One region of the Streptomyces sp. NPDC015532 genome, then DNA from elsewhere that is predicted to be linked to it. Evidence: riboswitches for the same ligand, from Rfam matches in the RefSeq annotation. Region 1 holds a riboswitch; each other region holds the start of a gene.
The links. A riboswitch is a leader RNA that binds a small molecule or an ion and turns the genes downstream of it on or off. The one in region 1 is predicted to bind cyclic di-AMP.

Region 1 (5,155 bases):
TCGCTCTCGGCGTACGAGGTGCGGGAACTTCGCCAGCCGTCCGCGCGCTTGCATACAGTGGCAGGACCGACAGGAATGACGTAGTTCCGCGATCGAAGGGACGTACATGCCCATGGGTCACACGGCCACAGCTGAGGCAGGCTCCGGCGGCCTGACAGCGACCGAGCACCGCCTGGCCAACGGCCTGCGCGTGGTGCTCTCCGAGGACCATCTGACCCCGGTCGCCGCGGTGTGCCTCTGGTACGACGTCGGCTCGCGCCACGAGGTCAAGGGCCGGACGGGTCTCGCCCACCTCTTCGAGCACCTGATGTTCCAGGGTTCCAAGCAGGTCCACGGCAACGGTCACTTCGAACTCGTCCAGGGCGCCGGCGGCTCCCTGAACGGCACGACGAGCTTCGAGCGCACCAACTACTTCGAGACCATGCCCACCCACCAGCTGGAGCTCGCCCTCTGGCTGGAGGCAGACCGTATGGGCTCGCTGCTCGAGGCACTGGACGACGAGTCCATGGAGAACCAGCGCGACGTCGTGAAGAACGAGCGCCGGCAGCGTTACGACAACGTGCCGTACGGCACCGCCTTCGAGAAGCTCACCGCGCTCTCGTACCCCGAGGGCCACCCGTACCACCACACCCCGATCGGGTCGATGGCGGACCTGGACGCGGCCACCCTGGAGGACGCCCGCGCGTTCTTCCGCACCAACTACGCGCCCAACAACGCGGTCCTGTCGGTCGTCGGCGACATCGACCCGGAGCAGACGCTCGCCTGGGTCGAGAAGTACTTCGGCTCCATCCCCGGGCACGACGGCAAGCCCGCCCCGCGGGACGGCTCGCTTCCCGACATCGTCGGCGAGCAGCTGCGCGAGGTCGTCGAGGAAGACGTGCCGGCGCGCGCCCTGATGGCCGCCTACCGGCTCCCGGAGGACGGCACGCGCGCGTGCGACGCGGCCGACCTGGCGCTCACCGTCCTCGGCGGCGGCGAGTCCTCCCGGCTCTACAACCGGCTCGTACGCCGTGACCGCACCGCCGTCGCGGCCGGGTTCGGCCTGCTGCGGCTCGCCGGAGCGCCCTCCCTGGGGTGGCTGGACGTGAAGACGTCCGGCGACGTCGAGGTCCCGGTCATCGAGGCCGCCGTCGACGAGGAGCTCGCCCGGTTCGCCGAGGAGGGCCCCACGGCCGGTGAGATGGAGCGCGCCCAGGCCCAGTTGGAGCGCGAATGGCTCGACCGGCTCGGCACCGTGGCCGGCCGCGCCGACGAACTGTGCCGGTACGCCGTCCTGTTCGGCGACCCGCAGCTCGCCCTGACCGCCGTGCAGCGCGTCCTCGACGTCACGGCGGACGAGGTCCGGGAGGCCGCCAAGGCCCGCCTGCGTCCCGACAACCGCGCGGTGCTCGTCTACGAGCCGACCACCGCCGAGGCAGCCGACGCGGCTGACTCCGCCGACGAGACCGACGAGGAGGCGGCGAAGTGACCGAGCTCGCCACCATGGACTTCCACCCGCAGCCCCAGGCCGGCCGGCCGAAGCCGTGGGCGTTCCCCGCACCCCAGCGGGGCACCCTGGACAACGGTCTGACCATGCTGCGCTGCCATCGCCCCGGCCAGCAGGTCGTGGCCGTCGAGGTGAACCTCGACGCGCCGCTGGACGCCGAGCCGGCGGGCCTGGACGGCATCGCCACGATCATGGCGCGCGCCTTCTCCGAGGGCACCGACAAACACTCGGCCGAGGACTTCGCCGCCGAACTGGAGCGCTGCGGCGCCACGCTCGACGCCCACGCGGACCACCCCGGTGTGCGCCTGTCCCTCGAAGTGCCCGTCTCGCGCCTGGCCAAGGCCCTCGGCCTGCTCGCCGACGCCCTGCGGGCCCCCGCGTTCGCGGACAGCGAGGTCGAGCGGCTGGTGCGCAACCGGCTGGACGAGATCCCGCACGAGACGGCCAATCCCGCCCGCCGTGCCGCCAAGGAGCTCTCCAGGCAGCTGTTCCCGGAGAGCGCCCGCATGGCGCGCCCGCGGCAGGGCACCGAGGAGACCGTCCAGAACATCGACGCGTCGGCCGTTCGCGCGTTCTACGAGAGGCACGTGCGCCCCGCCACGGCCACCGCCGTCGTCGTCGGTGACCTGACCGACGTCGATCTCGACGAACTGCTCGCCGACACGCTCGGCGCCTGGACCGGCTCGGCCGCCAAGCCGCGCCCCGTGCCGCCGGTGAGCGCCGACGACACCGGCCGCGTGATCATCGTCGACCGCCCCGGCGCCGTCCAGACGCAGCTGCTCATCGGCCGGGTCGGCGCGGACCGGCACGACCGTGTGTGGCCCGCGCAGGTCCTCGGCACGTACTGCCTCGGCGGCACCCTCACCTCGCGCCTGGACCGCGTCCTGCGCGAGGAGAAGGGCTACACCTACGGCGTGCGGGCGTTCGGGCAGGTCCTGCGCTCCGCGCCGGACGGCACGGGTGCCGCGATGCTCGCCATCAGCGGCTCGGTCGACACCCCCAACACCGGTCCGGCGCTCGACGACCTGTGGACGGTGCTGCGCACCCTCGCGGCCGAGGGACTGACCGACGCGGAGCGCGACGTCGCCGTGCAGAACCTGGTGGGCGTCGCGCCCCTCAAGTTCGAGACGGCCGCGGCGGTCGCGAGCACGCTCGCGGACCAGGTCGAGCAGCACCTGCCGGACGACTATCAGGCGACGCTCTACCGCCAACTGGCCGCCACCGGCACCGTGGAGGCCACCGCGGCGGCCGTGAGCGCCTTCCCGACGGACCGTCTGGTGACCGTCCTGGTGGGCGACGCGGCGCAGATCGCGGAGCCCGTCAGGGCCCTCGGAATCGGTGAAGTCACCGTGGTGGCCGCCGAGTAGAACCCGTGCGACGCGTGAGGGCCCTGACGGCTGAAGAGCCGTCAGGGCCCTTCCTTTTCCGAAAGCCGTTCCCAAGATGTCCGTATTCGTATGACGGTTACCCTTCTGCCCTGTGGGATGCGTTACAAAAATCGTGATCCGTTTGTTGTTCGAAAGATGCCCCGCATAGCTTCGGTGCGGCTGTTCGTCACGCAGTGCGCCGCGCCCGCGGCACCGGACAGTCATCGCCGAGTCCCCCATGACGCGAGTCAGGGGAGCCGGGGACCCACACGTAGTCCCTGGGGTGAATCGGACGCCCTCTCCGGAGGGGGTCCGTAGGAGACCTTCCTGCTCCGAACCCGTCAGCTAACCCGGTAGGCGAGAGGGAAGGAAAGGATCAGCCCCTACATGGCGTTCACCTGTGGCACCGGCAAGCATCGTCGTACGAGCCGCGTGCACAGCACGACCACCACGACCGCCGTCGGGGTCGCGGCGCTCACCACCACCGGTGTCATCGGAACCCTGGGCGCCCCCGCGTTCGCCGCGGAAGCCTCCGTCGAGCAGACCGGGCTGACCCAGACCATCACCCTCAACGACACGGTCGCCGACCAGATCGACGCCCAGGCCTTCGCCCAGCTGCGTGCCGCCGACGAGGCCGCCGCGCGCAAGCAGGCCGAGCAGACCGCGCGCAAGCAGGCCGCCGAGCAGGCCCAGGAGCTGCGCGAGACCAAGGAGCGCGCCGCCCGCGAGGCCGAGCGCAAGCGCCTGAACACGTTCGTCATGCCGATCACCGGTTCGTACGTCTCGACCGGCTACCAGGCGAGCAGCAGCCTCTGGTCCTCCGGCAGCCACACCGGCGTCGACTTCCACGCAGCGTCCGGCACCTCGGTCCACGCCGTCGGCTCCGGCACGGTCGTCACGGCCGGCTGGGGCGGCGCCTACGGCAATCAAGTCGTGATCAAGATGCACGACGGCACGTACACCATGTACGGCCACCTGTCGTCCATCGGGGTGTCCGTGGGCCAGACGGTCACTCCGGGGCAGCAGATCGCCCTCTCCGGGGACACCGGCAACACCACCGGACCGCACCTTCACTTCGAGGCCCGTACGACCGCGGAGTACGGATCGGACATGAACCCGGTCGCGTACCTGCGCTCGCACGGCGTCAACGTCTGACGACCGCTTCGCGGCTTCTTCACCGCTTTCGATGCCCCGGCTCACCGAGCCGGGGCATCGCCGTTTCCGGACGCGTCTGTCCAAAAAATATCCCTGGATTCAGGCCTGCCATCGGAAATTCAGGCTTCCTGCAATAGAGTCACTGAACAAGCGTCAATCGACGGCGTTTCACGGGGATTAAAGCGGAGGTCGGTCATGCGTATTCCGGCACACTCGGTGTGCACGGCGATCCGTGACGACATCGTCGCGGGTGTCTACGAGCGCGGCGGCCGCCTCACCGAGGAACTGCTCGCGCGCCGGTACGGCGTCTCGCGCGTCCCCGTGCGCGAGGCCCTGCGCACGCTGGAGGCCGAGGGGTTCGTGGTCACCCGCCGTCACGCGGGCGCGTGTGTCGCGGAGCCCACCGAGCTGGAGGCCGCAGACCTCCTGGAGATGCGCATGCTGCTGGAGCCGCTGGGGGCCGCGAGGGCCGCGCAGCGGCGCACCGAGGCCCACCTGAAGGTGCTGCGAGGACTGGTCAGGCTGGGGCAGGAGCGTTCCAGGCGAGGCCACAGCGAGGATCTGCGCTCGTTGGGCGGCTGGTTCCACGAGACGCTCGCGCAGGCGTCCGGCAGCCCCGCGCTCACTTCGACGCTCGCCCAGCTGCGTCACAAGATCGCCTGGATGTACTCGGTGGAGGCGCCGGCCGACCCCACGGAGTCCTGGGCGGAGCACGGCGGCATCGTGGACGCGGTCGCCCGCGGGGACAGCGAGCGGGCCCGCGCGATCACCGCCCTGCACACCGAGCGCGCCACGGCCGTGCACCGGCTCCGATTTCCCGGCGGCGACCGGCCGGATCGTGTGAGAAGTTCGCAACATCCCGTAAACATGACGGGCCCGCGTCATTAACACGGGCGCCGTATACAAAGAGGGATATTCGGCAGGGGCTCATTTCTGATGCCCTTTTATGCGTGTGTCCGGAATTTCGGCGCACGTCATTCCCATGGCCATGGAGCGAGGTCGTACGTGGCGGGTGGGGAATTTCCGAGCGAGAGTACGGAAAACGACTGAGCCGCGCCACCCGGTGAGGGGGGCGCGGCTCGGTCGTGTGTGTCCGGATGCCTCGTGGGCGGCTCAGACGGTCTCGGGGAGCTCGTCGAGCCCCTCG
Region 2 (5,155 bases), on a different contig from region 1:
TCTGTTCGCGGCCTTCATCTACCTGCTCTTCACGCTGGGCGCGCAGAACCAGTAGGGGCCCGGTCCCGGCGGGCGGCTCAGTCCAGGAGCCGCCCGCGCAGGCGGTCCCGCAGCTCCGGCGTCAGTCCCAGTCCCTGCTCCAGATAGACCTCGACGCTGCCCCAGGTCTCCTCGATGGTCTCGAAGGCGGCTGTCAGATACGCGGCCCGCGCGTCGAACAGCGGGCTGAGCAGTTCCATCACCTCGGGGGAGTAGGCACCGGCCGAGGAGCCGTTGCGGTGCACCTTGTAACGGCGGTGGGCGGCGTTCGACTCCAGGTAGTCGGCCACGATCGCCTCGCGCTCGACGCCGAGGGCGAGCAGGGTGACCGCGATGGACAGCCCGGCGCGGTCCTTGCCCGCCGCGCAGTGCATCAGCGCGGGCACGCTGTCGTCGGCCAGCGAGCGCAGGACCTCGGAGTGTTCGGCCGTGCGCTCCTTGATGATCGTGCGGTAGGAGTTGATCATCCGGTTCTCGCCCTTGCCGTCGCCGAGAATCGCGCGCAACTGGTCGAGATCGCCGTCGCGGACCATCTTCCAGAACTCGCTGCCGTCCGCCGGGTCGCTCAGCGGGAGGTTCACGTTCCGCACGCCCGGCAGTTCGACGTCCGGGCCCTCCAGCTTCTGGTCCGCGGCGTTGCGGAAGTCGAAGATCGTGTGGAGTCCCAGGGACGAGAGGAACGCGGCGTCCTCCTCCGTGGCGTGGGCGAGGTGGCCGCTGCGGAACAGGTGCCCATGACGCACACGCCGGCCGTCCACGGTGGGCAGTCCGCCCACGTCGCGGAAGTTACGCACTCCGCCGAGCTCGGGCTCGGTCGACGGGACCTGCTGCGTCACGGGGGCTCCTCCCATTCGGCCGCCGGCGTCGCCGGGCTGGACTCGGCGCCGCTCGTCGGCAGTTGTACCGGCTCGCGCTCTCGACGATACGACATGGGTTCCTCGGGCAATGAGTTGTCCACAGGCGACCCCTTCCGGACGGAACGCCCTGGAGACGGCACTTTGCGCCGCCCGGTGTCGAATGATTGTTCGAATGACGGGGCGGGTCGATCGCGTACCCCCGGCCGCTTCGGCCTCATGGGGCAATTGCGATGAAAAGCGGCATTGGCGTGCTCCGTTATGTGCGCCATTTCGACCAGGGGTCCGGATGTGATGGATATCCGCCGATGCTGCATCTGTCTGTTCTGTCCGAATAGGCACCTTAGTGACAACTAGCCCTGGAATAGGGCGCCCTGGGCCGAGTCGCGTGAGGAGCGTCATATTCGTGACGATGCGTTGCCGTCCTCCTATCTCAACACCGGTCACTTTCCCGGGGGTTGAGAGGGCCGGAAGATCGTCACTCCACGGAGGGTGACGGCGGTTTCCGCATGGATCAAGAAAGGCGAGCGCACAGAAACCGCACATAGTTGTCGACGCGCTCTCATGTCGCTTACGTTCTGCCTCAATCCGGACGGACGCCCAATCCTGCCGCCGCCCGGAATCCGCACACTCACCCGTACACGGCAGGAGCGGGGGACCCACAGGTTCCGCGCCTGGTCCGATTTCCGGAACAGGCTAGGGGTACAGCCGCGCAGCAGCGCGGCCGGGCATCTCCAGCCCGCACCCGACAGCTCACCCCGCAGGCGCCGGAGAGGAAATCGTCATGCCCGCGAAGGGTAAGCACCGCCGTCCCAAGTCCCTCCGTTTCACCCGCTCGATCGCCGTGGCCGGAACCGGTGGCGCCGCACTCGCGCTGCCCCTGATGGGGGCCACCGGCGCCCACGCCGCGACCCCGGCCACCGCCGTCGCGCAGCATGTCGAGAAGGCGGCGACCGCCGCTCCCGTGAAGAAGGCCGCCAAGGCCGCCACGACGAAGACGTACGCGGTGAGGTCGGGCGACTACCTCTCGAAGATCGCCGACGAGCAGAACGTCAGCGGCGGCTGGAAGAAGATCTACGCCGACAACCGCTCCGCCATCGGCGGCGACCCGTCGCTGATCCACCCCGGTCTGAAGCTGTCGCTCGGCAAGAAGGCCGCCGTCGCCCACTCGGCCACGCACACCGCCACCCGGACGACCACCTCGGCGAAGTCCGGCCAGGCGGCCCCGGCCACCGACCCGACCCCCTCCACCAGCGCTTCCACCGACAGCGCTTCCACCGCCGGCTCTTCCGGCTACACCCTGCCGGTCGCGAGCAGCTCCGTCGGCACCGGTTACAAGGTGGCGGGCAGCATGTGGTCCAGCGGCTACCACACGGGCGTGGACTTCGTGGTCCCGACCGGCAGCACGCTCAAGTCCATAGCCGCGGGCACGGTCGTCTCCGCGGGCTGGGGCGGCGCCTACGGCAACCAGGTCGTCATCCAGCACGCCGACGGCAAGTACTCCCAGTACGCCCACATGTCGTCGCTGTCCGTCTCCGCGGGGCAGACCGTGACCGAGGGGCAGCAGATCGGTCTCTCCGGCGCGACGGGCAACGTCACCGGACCGCACCTGCACTTCGAGATCCGCACCACGCCGGACTACGGCTCCGACGTCGACCCGGTCGCGTACCTGCGCTCGCACGGTGTCGCCGTGGGCTGACACCCCCCGCCTCCTGCTCCTGACGGCAGGAAGATCTCCGAAGGCCGGACCCCACGATCCCCTGGGTCCGGCCTTCGGTGCGTCCGTGGCGACGGCCTCTGGGTGATCGCTGCTCCAACGCCCTTGTCTCAAGCCTTATTCCGGAGTTGACCAATGCTTGGCGAGTGGCTTATCTCACCGGTCGTCAACCCTTCCCTACGGTCGCGTAGCTCACATCAAAAGGTGAATCATGCTCCATGTGGCAGACGATTCGAAGAGTGACAACAGATCAGTGATCGGGTCGTACGTGGCGGTGGGGGACAGCTTCACCGAGGGCGTCGGCGACCCTGGGCCCGACGGGGCGTTCGTCGGCTGGGCCGACCGGTTCGCGGTACTTCTCGCGGACCGCAGGCCCGAAGGCGACTTCGATTACACCAACCTCGCCGTGCGCGGCAAACTGCTCGACCAGATCGTCGAGACCCAGCTCCAGAGGGCCAAGGAACTCGGCCCGGACCTGGTCTCGTTCTGCGCCGGCGGCAACGACATCATCCGCCCCGGCACCGACCCCGACGAGGTCGCGGAACGCTTCGAGCGCGCGATCGCCGACCTCACCTCCGCCGTGGGCACCGTCCTGGTGACCACCGGCTTCGACACCCGTGGCGTCCCCGTGCTCAAGCACCTGCGCGGCAAGATCGCCACGTACAACGGACATGTGCGTGCCATCGCGGACCGCTACGGCTGTCCCGTCCTCGACCTCTGGTCCCTGAAGACGATCCAGGACCGCCGCGCCTGGGACGGTGACCGGCTGCACCTCTCGCCCGAGGGGCACACCCGGGTGGCGCTCCGTGCCGGACAGCTCCTCGGCCTGGAGGTCCCGGCCGACCCGGACCAGCCCTGGCCGCCGCTGCCGCCGCGCGGCACGCTGGAGGTGCGCCGCGACAACATCCAGTGGGCGCGCGAGTACCTCGTCCCGTGGATCGGACGGCGGCTGCGCGGGGAGTCCTCGGGCGATCACGTCGCGGCCAAGGGCGCTCTCTCCCCGGACGACATCAAGCTGCGCATCGAGTCGGTGGCCTGAGACGGCACCGGCCCGGTCGGCGGGCCCGGTCGGACCGGTCGGGACCGGTACCCGGGCGCCCGGCCGGCCTGGTCAGGGGCCCGTGGCACCCTGGACCGGACGGGGATCATTGGACCGGACGGGGATCAGGGCACCGGACGGGGATCAGGGCACCGGTCGCTCCCGGCGAGATCCGGGACGACGGCCCGTACGGCGGTCCGAGCCGGGGAGCGGGGGAAGCGCGGTACGGGGCCGGGAGGCCGGGACCGGACGCCGTGCCCGCTATCGCACCGCCGCCATCAAGGCCGCGCGCTCCAGGCCCAGTTCGCGGGCGAGTGCCTCGTCCGCCCATTCCTGGGTCCGCGCCCGTGACACCGCTCCGGAGTACGCCGTCATCTGGACCGCCAGTCCGTCCAGCAGCGCAGTGAGCCTGAGGGCCGTGCTCGTGGGGTCCGGGCAGTGGAACTCGCCGGCGGCCACGCCCTCCGCGATCACCTCGGTCATCGCGGCCTTCCACTGCCGGTCGAGATCACGGGTGACCTCGCGCAGCGCGGGTTCCCGCAGGGCGACCGCCCAGCCCTCGATCCACAGGCGCCAGCCCTTGGCCTGCCCCGTCGGCGCGTACCAGCGGACGGCGGCCCGAAGGCGCCGCAGCGCCGTCGTACGGCGGCCGAGCAGCTTGCGCAGATGGGCGAGGTCGTCCTCGGCGGCGTAGGTGAACGCGGCGGCGACCAGCTTCTCCTTCGTCGAGAAGTGGTACAGCACCAACGCGTTGCTCACGCCGAGGGCCGAGGCCACGTCGGCGATCCGTACCGCCGCGACGCCTCGCGCCTCGATCTGTTCGACGGCGGCCCGCAGCAACTCCTCACGCCGCTCCGCCACGCTCAACCGGACTCTCGCCACGCGGCAACCCTACACAGCCCTTTCGGCGGAAGCCCCGACAGGAGCGGGGGCGGCCCGGACCGGCACCCGCCGGCCCGCCCGCCGTCGGCCGGCGAACGGACGGCCGGCCCTGACGCGACCCCCCTCGGGCCCGGAGCCGTGTTCCTCAGCGGTACCAGCCGAACCGCTCCGCGATGACCGGCAGCCGGTCGGTGACGATGGCGTGGGCGGCGGCCCGCGGGGTCGTGCCGTCGGCCTCCGCGCGCGCGAGCGTCCGGTCGATCAGGGCGCGCATGGAGCGCCGGGTGTGGGCGAACGCCTCGTCCGCGTCGGCGCCGATGTCGCCGAACAGGGTCCACCACCACCAGGCGTTCGTACCGGAGTTGACCACGACGTCGGGCAGGACGGTGATGCCGCGCGCAGCGAGCGACCGCTCCGCGTCCGCCAGGACGGGCATGTTGGCCGCCTCGACGATCCAACGGGCCTTGATCCTCTGCTGGTTCGCCGCGTCGATCGCGTACGAGACCGCGGCGGGTACCAGGACCTCGGCATCGGCGGACAGCCAGGCGTCACCGTCGAGTTCACGGTCGGCCGGGCGCAGTACCGCGCGGTCGACCGTTCCGTACGCGTCCCGTGCCGCGAGCA
Region 3 (5,155 bases), on a different contig from region 1:
TCGTCATCGCCGGGGTCACCGCCACCGGCTTCGCCTTCACCGAGAACATCCTCTATCTCGGCACCGCGTTCGGCACCGACCAGCTCAGCGGGGAGAGCGGGATCGCCTCGGTCACCGCGGCGACGTTCTTCGTCCGGGTGGTGATGTCGCCCTTCGCGCACCCGCTGTTCACCGTGCTGACCGGCATCGGCTTCGGCGTCGCGGCACTGTCCGCCGAACGCCAGCACGCGCGCCGGGTGCTGCTGCCCCTCACCGGACTGCTGCTCGCGATGGGCATGCACGCGATCTGGAACGGCTCGGCCGGCTTCGGCCGGTTCGGCTTCTTCGGTGTGTACGCGGCGTTCATGGTGCCCGCGTTCGGGCTGCTGACCTGGCTCGTCGTCTGGACCCGGCAGCGCGAGCTGCGGACCGTGCGCGCCGAACTGCCCGTGTACACCGCCGCCGGCTGGCTGGGCGCGGCCGAGCCGTGGGTCCTCGGCTCGATGCGGGCGCGGCAGCTCGCGCGCGAGTACGCGGGCCACCACTTCGGGAAGGGCGCGGCACGCTCGGTGGCGGAGTACGAGGCGTACGCGACCTCGCTGGCGTTCCTGCGCCACCGGGGGCGGCGGGGCCGCGCGGGCGCCGACTTCGTCGTACGGGAGCGCGAGTTGCTCGACGAGCTGTGGCGCCGCCGGGAGATCGCCCGGCCGGCCCTCGCCTACGCGGCCCGCGCCACGGCACCGCTGCCCGCGCCGCCGCCCTGGCCGGCCCCCGGGTACGGCCGCATGGTCCCGCCGGCCCGGCCCTACGGCCCGCCGGCACAGGCGTCCGCACCGGCCCCGTACCCCGCGTACAACCCGTACCGCTCCTAGGCCGTGTCCGGCAGCCCCCGCCGTTGGGATCATGCGGCGCCACGCGGGACCGGTGGTGTCCACCGGTCCCGCGTACCGGTGCTCCGGCCGTTACGCCGACGCCTGCGTCAAGCGCGTCAGTTCCTCGTCCGTCAGCACCAGTTCCGCGACCCCCAGCAGGGCCGGGAGCTGCTCCACGGTGCGGGCGGAGGCGATGGGCGCGGCGACCGTCGGCTGTGCGGCCAGCCAGGCGAGCGCGACGGTCGGGACCGCGACGCCGTGGGCCGCGGCGATCTCGTCGAGGGCGGCGAGGACCCGCGGCCCGCGTTCCGTGCCGAGGTGCTTGGCGGCGCCCGCGGCCCGGGCCGAGTCGACCGTCGTTCCGGGGCGGTACTTGCCGGTGAGGAAACCGGAGGCGAGCGCGAAGTACGGGACGGCGGCCAGACCGGCCCGGGAGGCGACCTCCTGGAGGGGCCCCTCGTAGGTGTCGCGCGAGACCAGGTTGTAGTGCGGCTGAAGCGCGACGTAGCGCGCGAGGCCCTCGCGGTCGGAGAACTCCAGGGACTCCTGAAGCCGCTCCGGGGAGATGTTGGAGGCGGCGATGTGCCGCACCTTGCCCGCCTTCACCAGCTCGTCGAGGGCGCCGATGATCTCGTCGACCGGCACCTCCGGCTTGTCGAAGTGCGTGTAGTAGAGGTCGATGTGGTCGGTGCCCAGGCGGCGCAGCGACGCGTCGGCAGCCGCCTTGATGTTGGCGCCGGACAGACCCGGGTACGCGGGGTGCTGGCTGACCTTGGTGGCGACCACGATGTCCTCGCGGTTGCCGCGGGTCCTCAGCCACTTGCCGATGATGGTCTCCGACTCGCCGCCCTCGTTGCCCTCGATCCAGGCGGAGTAGGAGTCGGCCGTGTCGAGGAAGTTGCCGCCGGCGGCGGCGTAGGCGTCGAGCACGGCGAAGGACCGGGTCTCGTCGGCCGTCCAGCCGAAGACGTTGCCCCCGAGGGAGAGCGGGAAGACCTCGAGGTCGGACGCACCGAGCTTGCGAAGAGAAGTCATGTAAGGGGTCAACGCCGTTCCCGGATGGATGTATTCCGCAATCACCTGGGCGGGCCTGCGTGTCCCGGGCCGCCGCGTGCCGGGCGTCCGTGCCCCGGACGACCAACAGCCCTGACGTCGGGGGGGTTGACGTCAGGGCTGCCGGAGATCGGAAATCAGGGGTTGAGGCCCTTGCTCTGGAGCCACGCCATCGGGTCGATGCCGGTGGCGGCGCCGCCGGGGTGCACTTCGAGGTGCAGGTGCGCCCCGGTGACATTGCCCGTCGCGCCCACCCGCCCGATGACATCACCCGTGGCGACCTTCTGGCCCACGCTGACGCTGATGGACGACTGGTGGCAGAACCACAGCTCCGTACCGTCGTCGAGGGTGAGGATCGTGCGGTAGCCGTACGATCCGGCCCAGCCGGCCTCGGTGATGGTGCCGCTGTGGACCGCCTTGATGAGCGTGCCGGTGGGCGCCGCGAAGTCGAGTCCGGTGTGGTAGCCGGAGGACCACAGGGCACCGGCCTCGCCGAAGGTCGAGGTCAGCGTGTACGAGGACGTCGGCAGCGAGTAGCTCTTGGCGAGCTCGGCGAGGCGCTCCTGCTCGGCCTTCGCCTTGGCCGCTTCCTCCGCCTTCTCCTTCACCGCGTCGGCCTTGGCCTCGGCTTCGTCCTGCTGCTTGGCGGCGAGCGCGACGGCCTTCTTCGCGGCGGCCGTCTGGGCGGCCTGCTGCGTGGCGGTGTCGGCCTGGTTCTGCTGCGACTGGGCCTGCTGCATGATGCGGTCGCGCAGCGCCTCACCGGCGGTGGCGCCCTGGGCCGCGTCGGCGGTGGTCAGACCGGCGCTGGTGAGCGGGGTCGTGGAGCCCTTGGGAGTGCTGGACCCGCCGTCCGATATCAGCGCCCTCGCCGAATCGGTGACCGACGACAGGTCGGGCAGCGAGATCGAGACGGGCGGCTTGCCCGGAGCGGCGCTGGCGATACCACCCGCTCCGACGGCGGCTATGACGCCGACGCCGAGAACCGTGGAGCTGCGGGCGAGACCTCCGCCGCGCTGCTTGCCCGTGCGGTGCCGGCCGCGGACGGGAGCGACGGAATCCGCGGTGGGATTCCACTCCTCCCAGGGTCCCTCGTCCTTGCCGTAGCCGAAGGTGTGTGTTTCGTTCGGCGTGAACGAGGTTGGCTGAGCGGGCCGGTTGGACGCCACGTGGGCGCACTCCTTTCCTTCCTTGCCGCCTACCGGGTTAGCTGACGGGTTCGGAGCAGGAAGGTCTCCTACGCGCGTACGGCCACCGTGCTTCCACGGCGGAATACGCTCGATTCACCCCACGAGTTGGTTCCCCGGTTCCCTTGCGGGATTCGGCGCGTGCGCACGGAGCCACCTCTTGTGACGGCTGTAACGACCGCGCTGCGTTATCGAACGTTAATAGACCCAGGCACCGAATTCCAAGCTGTTCCGACTGATCATTAACGGCTCTTGGCCAGGACTTTGGGGTCATGAACGATGAAAAACGGGCGAGTTGACCTCATGGTGTCGACACGGGTTTCTCTGATGGCCAGTCAGATGCTAGGCGGAGGGACACCGTACGCTCACCGTTCGTGACCGAGCCCGGAAAAGCCGTCGCCCGGGGGGGGCGGAAGACCTCCCGGGCGACGCGCGACTTCGCTCGGCGGGCACCCGTCACGGGCGCCGGACGGCGAGCAGCGCCAGGTCGTCCGTCAGCGCGCCGCCCGTGTGCCGGAGGGCCGCCTCGTAGAGGGCGGCCAGCAGTGCGTCGGGACCCGGAAAGACCCGTCCGGCCAGCCAGCCGGCCGGATCGAAGAACTCCCCCCGCGCGTCACGGGCCTCGGACAGTCCGTCGGTGTGCAGCAGCAGCGTCGCCCCGCGGGGGAATCCCTCCCGCACCGTCGGCGCGGGCAGGCCGCCCAGTTCACTCATCCCGAGGGGCAGCGCGAAGGATTCGGCGGAGAGCGTGAGGAGCGTGCCGTCGGGACGCAGCAGCAGGGGCGGCGGATGGCCGCGGTTGACGACGCGTACGGCGTCCTCGCCGTGCGGGATCTCGGCGAGGACGGCGGTCGTGAACCCCTCGGCCGCGTCGACGCTGTCGCGGCGGGTGCCCGCGCGCGTCAGCGCCCGCTCCAGGCGCTCCGCGACGCCCTCCAGGGTCGCCTCCCGCTCGGCCGCCTCCCGGAACGCCCCGACCACCGTCGCGACGGTGGCCACCGCGGTCATCCCCTTCCCCCGTACGTCCCCGACGACCAGCCGTACGCCGTGCGGGGAGTCCTGCACGGCGTACAGGTCCCCGCCGATGAAGGCGTCCTCCTGCGCCGCCTCGTACCGGGCCGCGACCTCCAGTCCGGCGATCCGCTCCTCGGGCTCGGGCAGCACGGCCCGCTGCGCGAACTCGGCGATCTCCCGGACGGAGGCGAGCCGCTCGTCGCCGCGCCGGACGACGGTGTTGATGAGGACGGCGAGGACCGAGGCCATCGCGACGGTGACCACCTCGGTGACGGCGTCGACCTGAAGGACGATGCCGAGGACGGAGTGGGTCGCGAGCACCGCGGCGACGGCGAGGACGCCGGCGAGAACGGTTCCGCGCAGCGAGTAGAGGGGTGCGGCGACCAGGGGCGCGGCCGCGAACAGGGGGGTCGCGGTGAATTCCGAGGGGGTGAGGTAGTCGTAGACGACCCCGGCGGCGACGAACAGCACGGGCAGGGTCCGGACGAAGGCGCGTGCGCGCGCGATCCCGCGCGGGGCCGCTCCCGTCGCCGGACCGGGGGGCGGGACGCTCCCGGGCTCGCGGGACAGCCGGCCGGCCCGGTCACGAGGCTGTCCGGTCCGCCGCTCACCTCCTGGCTGCCCCACCTGTCCAGAAGACCCGGTGCGGGGGCGGCGGGCGACCTGTGTGACCCGACCGGGGGAGGACACCGCCCGCCGGAGCGGACCGGGACCGGCACGGAGAACCACGCGAACCGGGACCGGCTCCGGGGAACCGCGGCCCGAAGAACGCGAAAGCGGCCAAAGGAAGGTGAAAGGAGCCGGAGGAAGCCGGAAGAAGCCGGGAAAAGGACTCGGCGCGGTCGGCGGAACCGGTCGGGACAAACACCAAGGGCCGGAACTCGTGAATCCGAGTTCCGGCCCTTGGCCTTCAGTAGCGGGGACAGGATTTGAACCTGCGACCTCTGGGTTATGAGCCCAGCGAGCTACCGAGCTGCTCCACCCCGCGTCGTTGAAACCAGTGTACGCCATCCGCGGGACCCGAAGCACACCCGTTCAAGCCCGCCCCTC

Region 2: linked by a shared signal. The riboswitch ahead of ACF07B_RS14220 (peptidoglycan DD-metalloendopeptidase family protein) and the one ahead of ACF07B_RS30150 (M23 family metallopeptidase) in region 1 are both predicted to bind cyclic di-AMP.
Region 3: linked by a shared signal. The riboswitch ahead of ACF07B_RS17565 (M23 family metallopeptidase) and the one ahead of ACF07B_RS30150 (M23 family metallopeptidase) in region 1 are both predicted to bind cyclic di-AMP.

The regions. Positions count from the first base shown of each region.
Region 1 covers NZ_JBIBSY010000012.1:121,835-126,989, forward strand. The annotation lists gene ACF07B_RS30140 (M16 family metallopeptidase) at 107-1,468, shown strand; gene ACF07B_RS30145 (M16 family metallopeptidase) at 1,465-2,853, shown strand; cyclic di-AMP (ydaO/yuaA leader) riboswitch at 3,069-3,228, shown strand; gene ACF07B_RS30150 (M23 family metallopeptidase) at 3,241-4,008, shown strand; gene ACF07B_RS30155 (GntR family transcriptional regulator) at 4,204-4,896, shown strand; gene ACF07B_RS30160 (HPr family phosphocarrier protein) at 5,122-5,155, opposite strand, start outside.
Region 2 covers NZ_JBIBSY010000003.1:664,148-669,302, forward strand. The annotation lists gene ACF07B_RS14210 (DUF6126 family protein) at 1-55, shown strand, start outside; gene ACF07B_RS14215 (tyrosine-protein phosphatase) at 78-875, opposite strand; cyclic di-AMP (ydaO/yuaA leader) riboswitch at 1,516-1,673, shown strand; gene ACF07B_RS14220 (peptidoglycan DD-metalloendopeptidase family protein) at 1,678-2,592, shown strand; gene ACF07B_RS14225 (SGNH/GDSL hydrolase family protein) at 2,864-3,649, shown strand; gene ACF07B_RS14230 (TetR/AcrR family transcriptional regulator) at 3,911-4,531, opposite strand; gene ACF07B_RS14235 (Glu/Leu/Phe/Val dehydrogenase dimerization domain-containing protein) at 4,677-5,155, opposite strand, start outside.
Region 3 covers NZ_JBIBSY010000005.1:21,351-26,505, forward strand. The annotation lists gene ACF07B_RS17555 (PrsW family intramembrane metalloprotease) at 1-851, shown strand, start outside; gene ACF07B_RS17560 (aldo/keto reductase) at 942-1,886, opposite strand; gene ACF07B_RS17565 (M23 family metallopeptidase) at 2,042-3,073, opposite strand; cyclic di-AMP (ydaO/yuaA leader) riboswitch at 3,085-3,241, opposite strand; gene ACF07B_RS17570 (PP2C family protein-serine/threonine phosphatase) at 3,548-4,732, opposite strand; tRNA gene ACF07B_RS17575 (tRNA-Met) at 5,020-5,093, opposite strand.